2 regions of the Streptomyces sp. A01 genome follow, and region 1 is predicted to be linked to the other one. Evidence: riboswitches for the same ligand, from Rfam matches in the RefSeq annotation. Region 1 holds a riboswitch; the other holds the start of a gene.

Region 1 (4,409 bases):
TCGGCGCTGTCCCAGCTGCAGGGGGAGCGGGTGGACACCGGCGAGACGCTGGCCCGGCACAATCCGGCCGACGAGCTCGCGCGGCGCCGCAACCGCGCTGGTTAGCGCGATTGTCAGAGGCGTACGGCACCATCTCTGAGTGTGAGAGGTGCGCCGACGATCCTGCATCTGGACATGGACGCCTTCTTCGCCGCGGCGGAGCAGGCGGCCAAGCCCAGCCTGCGCGGGAAGCCGGTGATCGTCGGCGGCCTCGGGCCACGCGGCGTGGTGGCCACGGCGTCGTATGAGGCGCGGGTCTTCGGCGTGCACTCGGCGATGGCGATGGCGCAGGCCCGGCGGCTCTGCCCGAACGCCGCGTATCTCACGCCGCGCTTCTCGTTGTACCGCCAGGTGAGTGAAGTCGTCATGCGACTGCTGGCGGCCCTGTCGCCGCTGGTGGAGCCGCTCAGCCTCGATGAGGCCTTCGTCGATCTGGAAGCGGGCGGCGTCGAGGCGTCGTCCCGGGCCGCGCGGCAGGTCGGTGAGCGGCTGCGGCGGGAGATCGCCGCGGCGACCGGGCTGGCGGGCTCGGTGGGGCTCGCCGGCTCGAAGATGCTCGCCAAGATCGCCTCGGAGCAGGCCAAGCCCGACGGCCTTGTGCTGATCGAGCCGGGCACGGAGATGGCCCTGCTGGGCCCGATGACGGTGCGTGCCATCCCCGGTGTGGGACCGGCGACTGCGGAGGCGCTGCGGCGGGCGGGCCTCCACACGGTCGCCGAGACGGCGGCGGCGGGGGAGGCCGAGCTGGTCAGGCTCCTCGGCAAGGCACACGGCGCGTCGCTGTACGCACTGGCCAGTGGCCGCGACGACCGTCCTGTCGTCGCGGAACGGGACACCAAATCGGTGTCCGTCGAGGACACCTTCGATGTGGACCTGACCGACCGCGTCCGGGTCCAGACCGAGATCACGCGGCTCGCCGACCGGTGTGTCGAGCGGCTGCGGGCGGCGGGCAGGTCCGGGCGCACGGTCGTGATCAAGGTCCGGCGCTACGACTTCTCGACGCTCACCCGTTCGGAGACCCTGCGCGGGCCGACCGACGAGCCCTCCGTGGTGCGGGAGGCGGCCAGACGGCTGATCGACGGTGTGGAGACCACCGAGGGCGTACGGCTGCTCGGCGTCGGCGTGACCGGGCTCGCGGACTACACGCAGGAGGACCTGTTCGCGCAGGCGGCGACGGAGCGGGCTCTTGAGGAGGCCAGAGCCGGTGACACCGGCCCCCAGGAGTGGGTCAGCCCAGGGGGCCCCGACGGGGGCGCTGAGCAGCCGGTGGCGGAGCCGGCGGCCCCTGAGCGGCCCAGGAGCTGGCTGCCCGGCCACGACGTCCGCCACGCCGAGTACGGCGCCGGATGGGTCCAGGGCAGCGGCGTCGGCCGCGTGACCATACGGTTCGAGCAGCCGTGGTCGCCGCCCGGCCGGGTGCGGACCTTCCCCGTGGACGACCCGGCGCTGGCGCCCGCCGACCCGTTGCCGCTGGTGCGGCCCGCCGAGGATCAGTCATCCGGGCCCGCGACGTGGCCGAAGTCCTTATCGGGCGGCGGGGCGGGGGTGCCACCGCGATGCGCGGCGTCGAGCCCGTAGTGCCGGTAGAGCTGGACTTCCTGCTCGGGGGAGAGATGGCGGCCCACGCCGAAGTCGGGGGCGCCCTTGATCAGCGCGCGGTCGAACGGGACCCGCAGCACTTCGTCGACGACCTCGCTGGGCTCCAGGGGGACGAAGACGTCCCGGCTGAAGAGGCCGGTGCGCACCGCCGCCCACTCCGGCGTGCCGGTCGCGTCATCGAGATAGACCTCGTCCACGGTGCCGATCTTCGTGCCGCTGCGGTCGAACGCCTTCCGGCCGATCAGGTGCCGCGGATCGGTGTCGGTCTGCACGGTCCATCACCTCCTACAGGTCACGACTGCCTGTGACACCTACGTAAGGCCACATCATGCCGACTGGCCACTTGAGCGAACAGCCGGGATCGACGCTGGTAGGCTGGCCAGCGGCTGTAGACCCCATACGGGAGAGCCCTCCGCCGCAGGTGGACGGGGGCGCCGAAGGAGCAAATCCTCCCCGGAATCTCTCAGGCACACGTACCGTACGGGCGAGGTCACTCTGGAAAGCAGGGCGGGTCACGGACTGGCATCATTCCGGAGCCCCTCCTCACCGACGGTGAAAGCCGGTCCGCCGCAGCGGGCCGGTGAAGCTCTCAGGTTGAGATGACAGAGGGGGAGGCCGTCCGGGTACCAGCGCCTTGGTGCCCCCCGAAGGTCGTATGACCAGGAGGCCTCCGCAGATGACTGCACACCGCATCTCCCTCACCGAACTGGAGCGCGGCACTCCGTTCGAAGCGCGCCACATAGGACCCGACCGCGAGGCGCAAGCCAAGATGCTCGCCCAGGTCGGCTTCGGCTCCTTGGACGAGCTCACCGCGGCCGCCGTTCCGGACGTGATCAAGAGCGCCGAGGCCCTGCGGCTGCCCGGCGCCAGGAGCGAGGCGGAGGTCCTCGCGGAGCTGCGTGAGCTGGCCGACAGCAACCAGGTGCTGGCCCCGATGATCGGCCTCGGCTACTACGGCACTTTCACTCCGCCGGTGATCCTGCGGAACGTGATGGAGAACCCCGCCTGGTACACCGCGTACACGCCGTACCAGCCGGAGATCTCGCAGGGCCGCCTTGAGGCGCTGCTCAACTTCCAGACCATGGTCGCCGACCTGACCGGGCTGCCCACTTCCGGCGCCTCCCTGCTCGACGAGGGCACGGCGGCCGCCGAGGCCATGGCGCTCTCCCGGCGCGTGGGCAAGGTCAAGGAGGGCGTCTTCCTCATCGACGCCGACTGCCTGCCGCAGACCATCGCCGTCATCGAGACCCGCGCGGAGCCCACCGGGGTCGAGGTCGTGGTCGCCGACCTGTCCCAGGGCATCCCGGACGAGATCGCCGAGCGCGGCGTCTTCGGCGTCCTCCTGCAGTACCCGGGCGCGTCCGGCGCGGTCCGCGACCCGCGCGTCCTCATCGAGCGCGCGCACGAGCTGGGCGCGGTCGTCACGGTCGCCGCCGACCTGCTCGCCCTGACGCTGCTGACCTCGCCCGGCGACCTCGGCGCCGACATCGCCGTGGGCACCACCCAGCGGTTCGGCGTGCCGATGGGTTTCGGCGGTCCGCACGCGGGGTTCATGGCCGTCGGCCAGAAGTTCGCGCGCAGCCTCCCGGGCCGCCTCGTCGGCGTCTCCGTCGACGCCGACGGGAACAAGGCCTACCGGCTGGCGCTCCAGACCCGTGAGCAGCACATCCGCCGCGAGAAGGCCACCAGCAACATCTGCACCGCCCAGGTACTCCTCGCCGTCATGGCCGGGATGTACGCGGTGTACCACGGCCCGGACGGCCTCGCCGCGATCGCCCGCCGCACCCACCGCTACGCCACGGTGCTCGCCGAGGGGCTGCGGGCCGGTGGCGTGGAGCTCGCACACGACACGTACTTCGACACCCTCACCGCGCGGGTGCCGGGCCGGGCCGCCGAGATCGCGGCCGCCGCCCGCGCCGCCGGGGTGAACCTGCGCCAGGTCGACGCCGACCAGGTCGGCATCGCCTGCGACGAGACGACGGGCCGCGCCCAGCTCGCCGCCGTATGGGCCGCCTTCGGCGTGCACGCCGACATCGAGACGCTCGACGCCGGGGTCAGCGACGCGCTGCCGCAGGAACTGCTGCGCGCCGACGACTACCTCACCCACCCGGTCTTCCACCAGCACCGTTCCGAGACGGCCATGCTGCGCTACCTGCGCAAGCTCGCGGACCGCGACTACGCGCTCGACCGCGGAATGATCCCGCTGGGCTCCTGCACGATGAAGCTCAACGCGACCACCGAGATGGAGCCGGTGACGTGGCCGGAGTTCAGCGCGCTTCACCCGTTCGCCCCAGTCGGGCAGGCGCAGGGCTATCTGACGCTGATCAACGAGCTGGAGGACCGGCTCGCCGAGGTCACCGGCTACGACAAGGTGTCCCTCCAGCCGAACGCCGGCTCGCAGGGCGAGCTGGCCGGGCTGCTGGCCGTCCGGGCGTACCACCGTGCCAATGGTGATGACCAGCGTGTCGTCTGCCTGATCCCGTCCTCGGCGCACGGCACGAACGCGGCGAGCGCCGTGATGGCCGGGATGAAGGTCGTCGTCGTCAAGACCGGCGAGGACGGCGAGGTGGACGCCGACGACCTGCACTCCAAGATCGAGCAGTACGGCGACGAGCTGGCCGTCCTGATGGTCACCTACCCCTCCACGCACGGCGTCTTCGAGGAGCACATCAGCGACATCTGCGCCGCCGTGCACGACGTCGGCGGCCAGGTGTACGTGGACGGGGCCAACCTGAACGCCCTGGTCGGCGTCGCCAGGCCGGGCAAGTTCG
Region 2 (4,409 bases), on a different contig from region 1:
GCAACCACCGTAGTAGCGGCGGCCGGGGTAGCCCTCGGCGTACTTGTTGGTGAGAACCGAGCCCTGGGCCTCCAGGACGGCGACCGGAGCGAAGTTCTCCGACGCGATCATTTCCAGAGTGGACTGCTGGCGGTGGAGCTCGGCATCGACGGCGGCGGCGACGTCGGGGTCGAACTCATGGAGGGAACTGTTGAAAGGCGACATCAGAATCCCGATCAGATCTCAGTCGTGAAGGTCACGTGGGCGGTTGGGTCAGTTGCCGGTGAAGGCGACGTACTCATCGGCTGAGAGCAGGTCGTCCGGCTCGTCCGTCACCTTCACCTTGAACAGCCAGCCACCCTCGAAGGGGGCTGAATTCACCAGCGACGGGTCGTCCACGACGTCCTGGTTGACCTCGGTGATCTCGCCGGAGACCGGCGCGTACAGGTCGCTGACCGACTTGGTCGACTCCAGCTCACCGCAGGGTTCACCCGCGGTGACCTGGGCGCCGACCTCGGGGAGCTGAACGAAGACGACATCGCCGAGCGCGTTGGCCGCGTGCTCGGTGATGCCGACCGTCGACGCGCCGTTCTCGGCGGCCGACAGCCACTCGTGCTCCTTGCTGTAGCGCAGCTGCTGGGGGTTGCTCATGGCGTGATTCTCCTGGATGCGGTGGCGTGCTCGTGCAAAGGGGGCTGAAAGGGCGCGATGGACCCGCGGTGCGGCCAGTCTGTCCGGTGGGACGGCGGCCGCGGTACGTGGCGTACGGCTAGCGCTGACGCTTGTAGAACGGCAGTGCGACTACTTCGTACATCTCGTGCGTGCCGCGGATGTCCACCGCCACGCCCGCAGTGCCGGGAGCGGCGTACGAGGCGTCCACATACGCGATGGCGATCGGCTTGCCGAGGGTGGGGGAGGGGGCACCGGAGGTGACCTCGCCGATGACCGACCCGTCGGCGGTGGAGACGACCGGGAACCCGGCGCGCGGCACCCGGCGGCCCTCGGCGACCAGGCCGACCAGCTTGCGCGGCGGGGCCTGCTCGGCCCGCCCGGCCGCGGCCTCCAGCGGCTCGCGGCCGACGAAGGCACCCTCGTTCGTCGTCTTCTCGAACTTCACGACCCGGCCGAGACCGGCGTCGAACGGCGTCGTGGAGGTGGTCAGCTCGTGCCCGTACAGCGGCATGCCCGCCTCAAGGCGCAGGGTGTCACGGCACGAGAGCCCGCAGGGGATGAGCCCGGCGGCCTTCCCGGCCTCCGTCAGGGCCTGCCACAGCGGCTCGGCGTCGCCCGGGGCGACGAACAGCTCGAAGCCGTCCTCACCGGTGTACCCCGTACGGGCGATCAGTGCGGCCACCCCGGCGACCGTGCCGGGCAGGCCCGCGTAGTACTTCAGGCCGTCCAGGTCGGCGTCGGTCAGCGACTTCAGGATGCCGGGGGACTCGGGGCCCTGGATGGCCAGCAGCGCGTAATTCTCGCGGTCGTCCCGTACGGCGGTGTCGAAGTCCGCGGCACGCTCGGTCAGCGCGTCCAGCACCACCTGGGCGTTGGAGGCGTTGGCGACGACCATGAACTCCTCGTCACCGAGCCGGTAGACGATCAGGTCGTCGAGGATGCCGCCCTGGGCGTCGCAGATCATGGTGTAGCGGGCGCGGCCGACGGCGAGCGCCGAGAGGTTGCCGACGAGCGCGTAGTCCAGCGCCTGGCCCGCCTGCGGGCCGGTCAGGGTGATCTCGCCCATGTGGGAGAGGTCGAAGAGCCCGGCGCGGGTACGCACCGCGTTGTGCTCGTCGCGCTCGCTCGCGTAACGCAGCGGCATGTCCCAGCCCGCGAAGTCGGTCATGGTGGCGCCGAGCGCGCGATGGGTCGCGTCCAGAGCGGTCCGGCGCGAGGGATCGGGCAGCGTGCTCATCGGTGGTGACTCCCAAGGTGGGCAGGGCAGACGAGGACATCCTCCCCATCTGTCATCGGAACCTGAGAGGTTCGCCATGACCCCTGACCGGGGTTCGGCTTGCACCTTGGGTGGAGCCGCGCGAACGGCTCGCTTTTCAGATCTGCCTCGTCCACGCGGTATCGGGGCCTGAGAGATTCAAGGGAGGACTTGCTCCTTCGGCGCCCCGGGCGAGTGATCGTCACCGATCATCGCTGGTCCGGGAACTCTCCCGCATGGGTTCAAGCGGCCTGTATGGAGTTTGCGCGCACATCATTACACGGACCCGCTCGGGGCGGGCCCCCGTCCGCCATCCTGTCCCGCATCCGGTGACGGCGTCTCCATCCGCCTTGTGGGGCATTACCTTTTCTTTACACTCAACGGATACGGACCGTAGTGACTGACTGGCCGTGGTGACCGACTGGCCGTAGTGACGCGGCGAACGACTGGTCGTGAGGACCGGTGACTGACGCGGTGACGCGCGCCTGGTCACTGGTGACTGGATGACTTGTGACTGGTGGCGTAGTGACCGGCTGACCGTAGTGACCGCGTTCGGGGAGGACGATCACGTTGCAGGGGCAGGGCATGCATGCGAGGCCGCCGGTTCCCGCTCGGCTTCCGTGGCCGCGACAGCGTCACGGGGAGCCGGTCAGGCCGGGCCGGGGCGCCGCCGTCCGCGACCTGCGAGCCGGCGGGAGAACCGGCGAGCCGGACGGCGAGGGCGCTGACGAACTCGCTGACGAACTGGCTGACGAGCTCGCCGGTGAGCCCGCGGACGAGCGGTCTGAGTGCCGCCGGACGGACGGCGGCCCCGGTCCCGCTCGCGGCGGCGGCCAGGACCACGTACGGGAACTGCGGTACGTGGCGGGAGACCTCCTGGTCGTGTCCGGCCTCCCGGGCAGCGGCAAGAGCACGCTGATCCGGCGCGTGGTGGCGGCCCTCGACGCGGGCGGCGGTGAGGTGCGCCGCGTCGACTCCCAGGACGCGCGGGACCGCTGGGACCGGTGGCTGCCCGGCTGGCTGCCGTACGCGCTGTACCGGCCGCTGGTCCGGCTCACGCACTATGCCGCGCTGTACCGGGCGCTGCGCTCCGGGGACAGCGTCGTCGTCCACGACTGCGGCACGCTCGTCTGGGTCCGCCGCTGGCTCGCCCGCACCGCGCGGCGGCGCGGCGGCGCGCTGCATCTGGTGCTGCTCGACGTCCCGCCCGAAGTCGCCCTGGCGGGCCAGGCGGCGCGCGGACGCGGAGTCTCCGGCTACGCCTTCGGCAGGCACCGCAGCGCCGTCGACCGGCTCCGCGCGGGCACCTTAGCCGGACGCCTGCCGGACGGCTGCGCGTCGGCGGTCCTCCTCGACCGCGCGGCGGCGCGGGAGCTGCACGGCATCGGCTTCGAGTAGGCGCTCCGGCCCCCGCCGCGTACGGCGCTGTCTCGCGGCGCGGATTCCCGGCGCGGTCTCACGGCGCGGAGGAGCCCCGGTCGCCGGGGTTCCGGGGGACCGGGGCTCCTCCGCGCCGCGGGGGGACGGGCCGGGCGGGGCGAGCGGCCGTCGTGCGGGGCTCGCGGCGTGCGGTCCGCGTGGCGCCTGGTGCGCGTCAGCGCGGGTGGACCTCCGCGGGCAGCGTCATCGGGGCGCCCGGCAGCGTCGGCAGCTTCGGCAGGCCCTTCAGGTCGGGGGCGGGCAGCTCGCCGCTGAGGATGATGGCGGTCATGACGTTCACGGTGCCCCGCAGCGTGGCCTGCGCGGCGGCCACCCGGTCCGCGGGCTTGGCCTTGGCCGAGGTCTTGACCAGGGAGTCCACCTTCGCCTTCAGGTCGGCGACGGCCTGCGCCCGCATGGTGCCGGCCGGCGGCGCGGCGCGGTGGGAGATGCCCGCTCCCTGACGGCCCATCTGAGCCTGCTTGGCCGGCTTGACCTGCTTCGCGGGCTTGGCGGGCTTGGCCTGCTTGGCGGGCTTCTGCGCCGCGCTCTGGCGCAGCGCCTGCAGGGCCTTGTCGACCGCCTTGCTGTGCTTGGCCAGCTCGCTGTCGGTGAGCTTGTTGTCCTTGGCCTTGAGGACGTCTTCGGCCAGCTCGGTGATGGGGTCGATGAGCTTGCCCGTGTGGTCGAGCAGCTTCGTCTGGGCGGTCACGGTCGCCGGGTCGGGTGCGGGCTTGGGTGCGCTGACGGAGCGAGCGGGGGCCTCGTCCATGGCCAGGGCCACGGTGGTGCCCGCGGAGCCGAGAGCCAGTGCGGTGACCGCGGCGGACGAGATGAGGACGCCGGTCTTCCGGGAGATGCGCATGAGAAGGATGTCCCTTCATGTTGCTGACAGGTACTCGACCACCGTGTGAAGGGCTGGCACTGTGTGCAACTCGTCGGCTACCGAGGGTGGCGTAACGGCTGGCGTGCGGATGCCTGCCGGACCGCTCCCACCTGGGGATTCATCGGAGAATGCGGCGGCCGCCAGGAGGGCTTGACGGTGCAGCCGTTAGGGTGCGTGTGCAGGTCGGACGAGATGGCG

What was found. A riboswitch is a leader RNA that binds a small molecule or an ion and turns the genes downstream of it on or off. The one in region 1 is predicted to bind glycine.
Region 2: it holds a riboswitch for glycine, as region 1 does, so the genes downstream of both, gcvT (glycine cleavage system aminomethyltransferase GcvT) here and gcvP (aminomethyl-transferring glycine dehydrogenase) in region 1, are expected to answer to the same signal.

The regions. Positions count from the first base shown of each region.
Region 1 is NZ_JBWLKN010000014.1:213,716-218,124, reverse strand. It holds gene AC5P1B_RS20840 (MerR family transcriptional regulator) at 1-105, shown strand, start outside; gene AC5P1B_RS20835 (DNA polymerase IV) at 142-1,617, shown strand; gene AC5P1B_RS20830 (PRC-barrel domain-containing protein) at 1,530-1,910, opposite strand; glycine riboswitch at 2,029-2,127, shown strand; glycine riboswitch at 2,128-2,254, shown strand; gene gcvP (aminomethyl-transferring glycine dehydrogenase) at 2,315-4,409, shown strand, end outside.
Region 2 is NZ_JBWLKN010000026.1:77,462-81,870, reverse strand. It holds gene glyA (serine hydroxymethyltransferase) at 1-204, opposite strand, end outside; gene gcvH (glycine cleavage system protein GcvH) at 253-630, opposite strand; gene gcvT (glycine cleavage system aminomethyltransferase GcvT) at 749-1,888, opposite strand; glycine riboswitch at 2,035-2,151, opposite strand; gene AC5P1B_RS28385 (AAA family ATPase) at 2,492-3,304, shown strand; gene AC5P1B_RS28380 (hypothetical protein) at 3,501-4,190, opposite strand.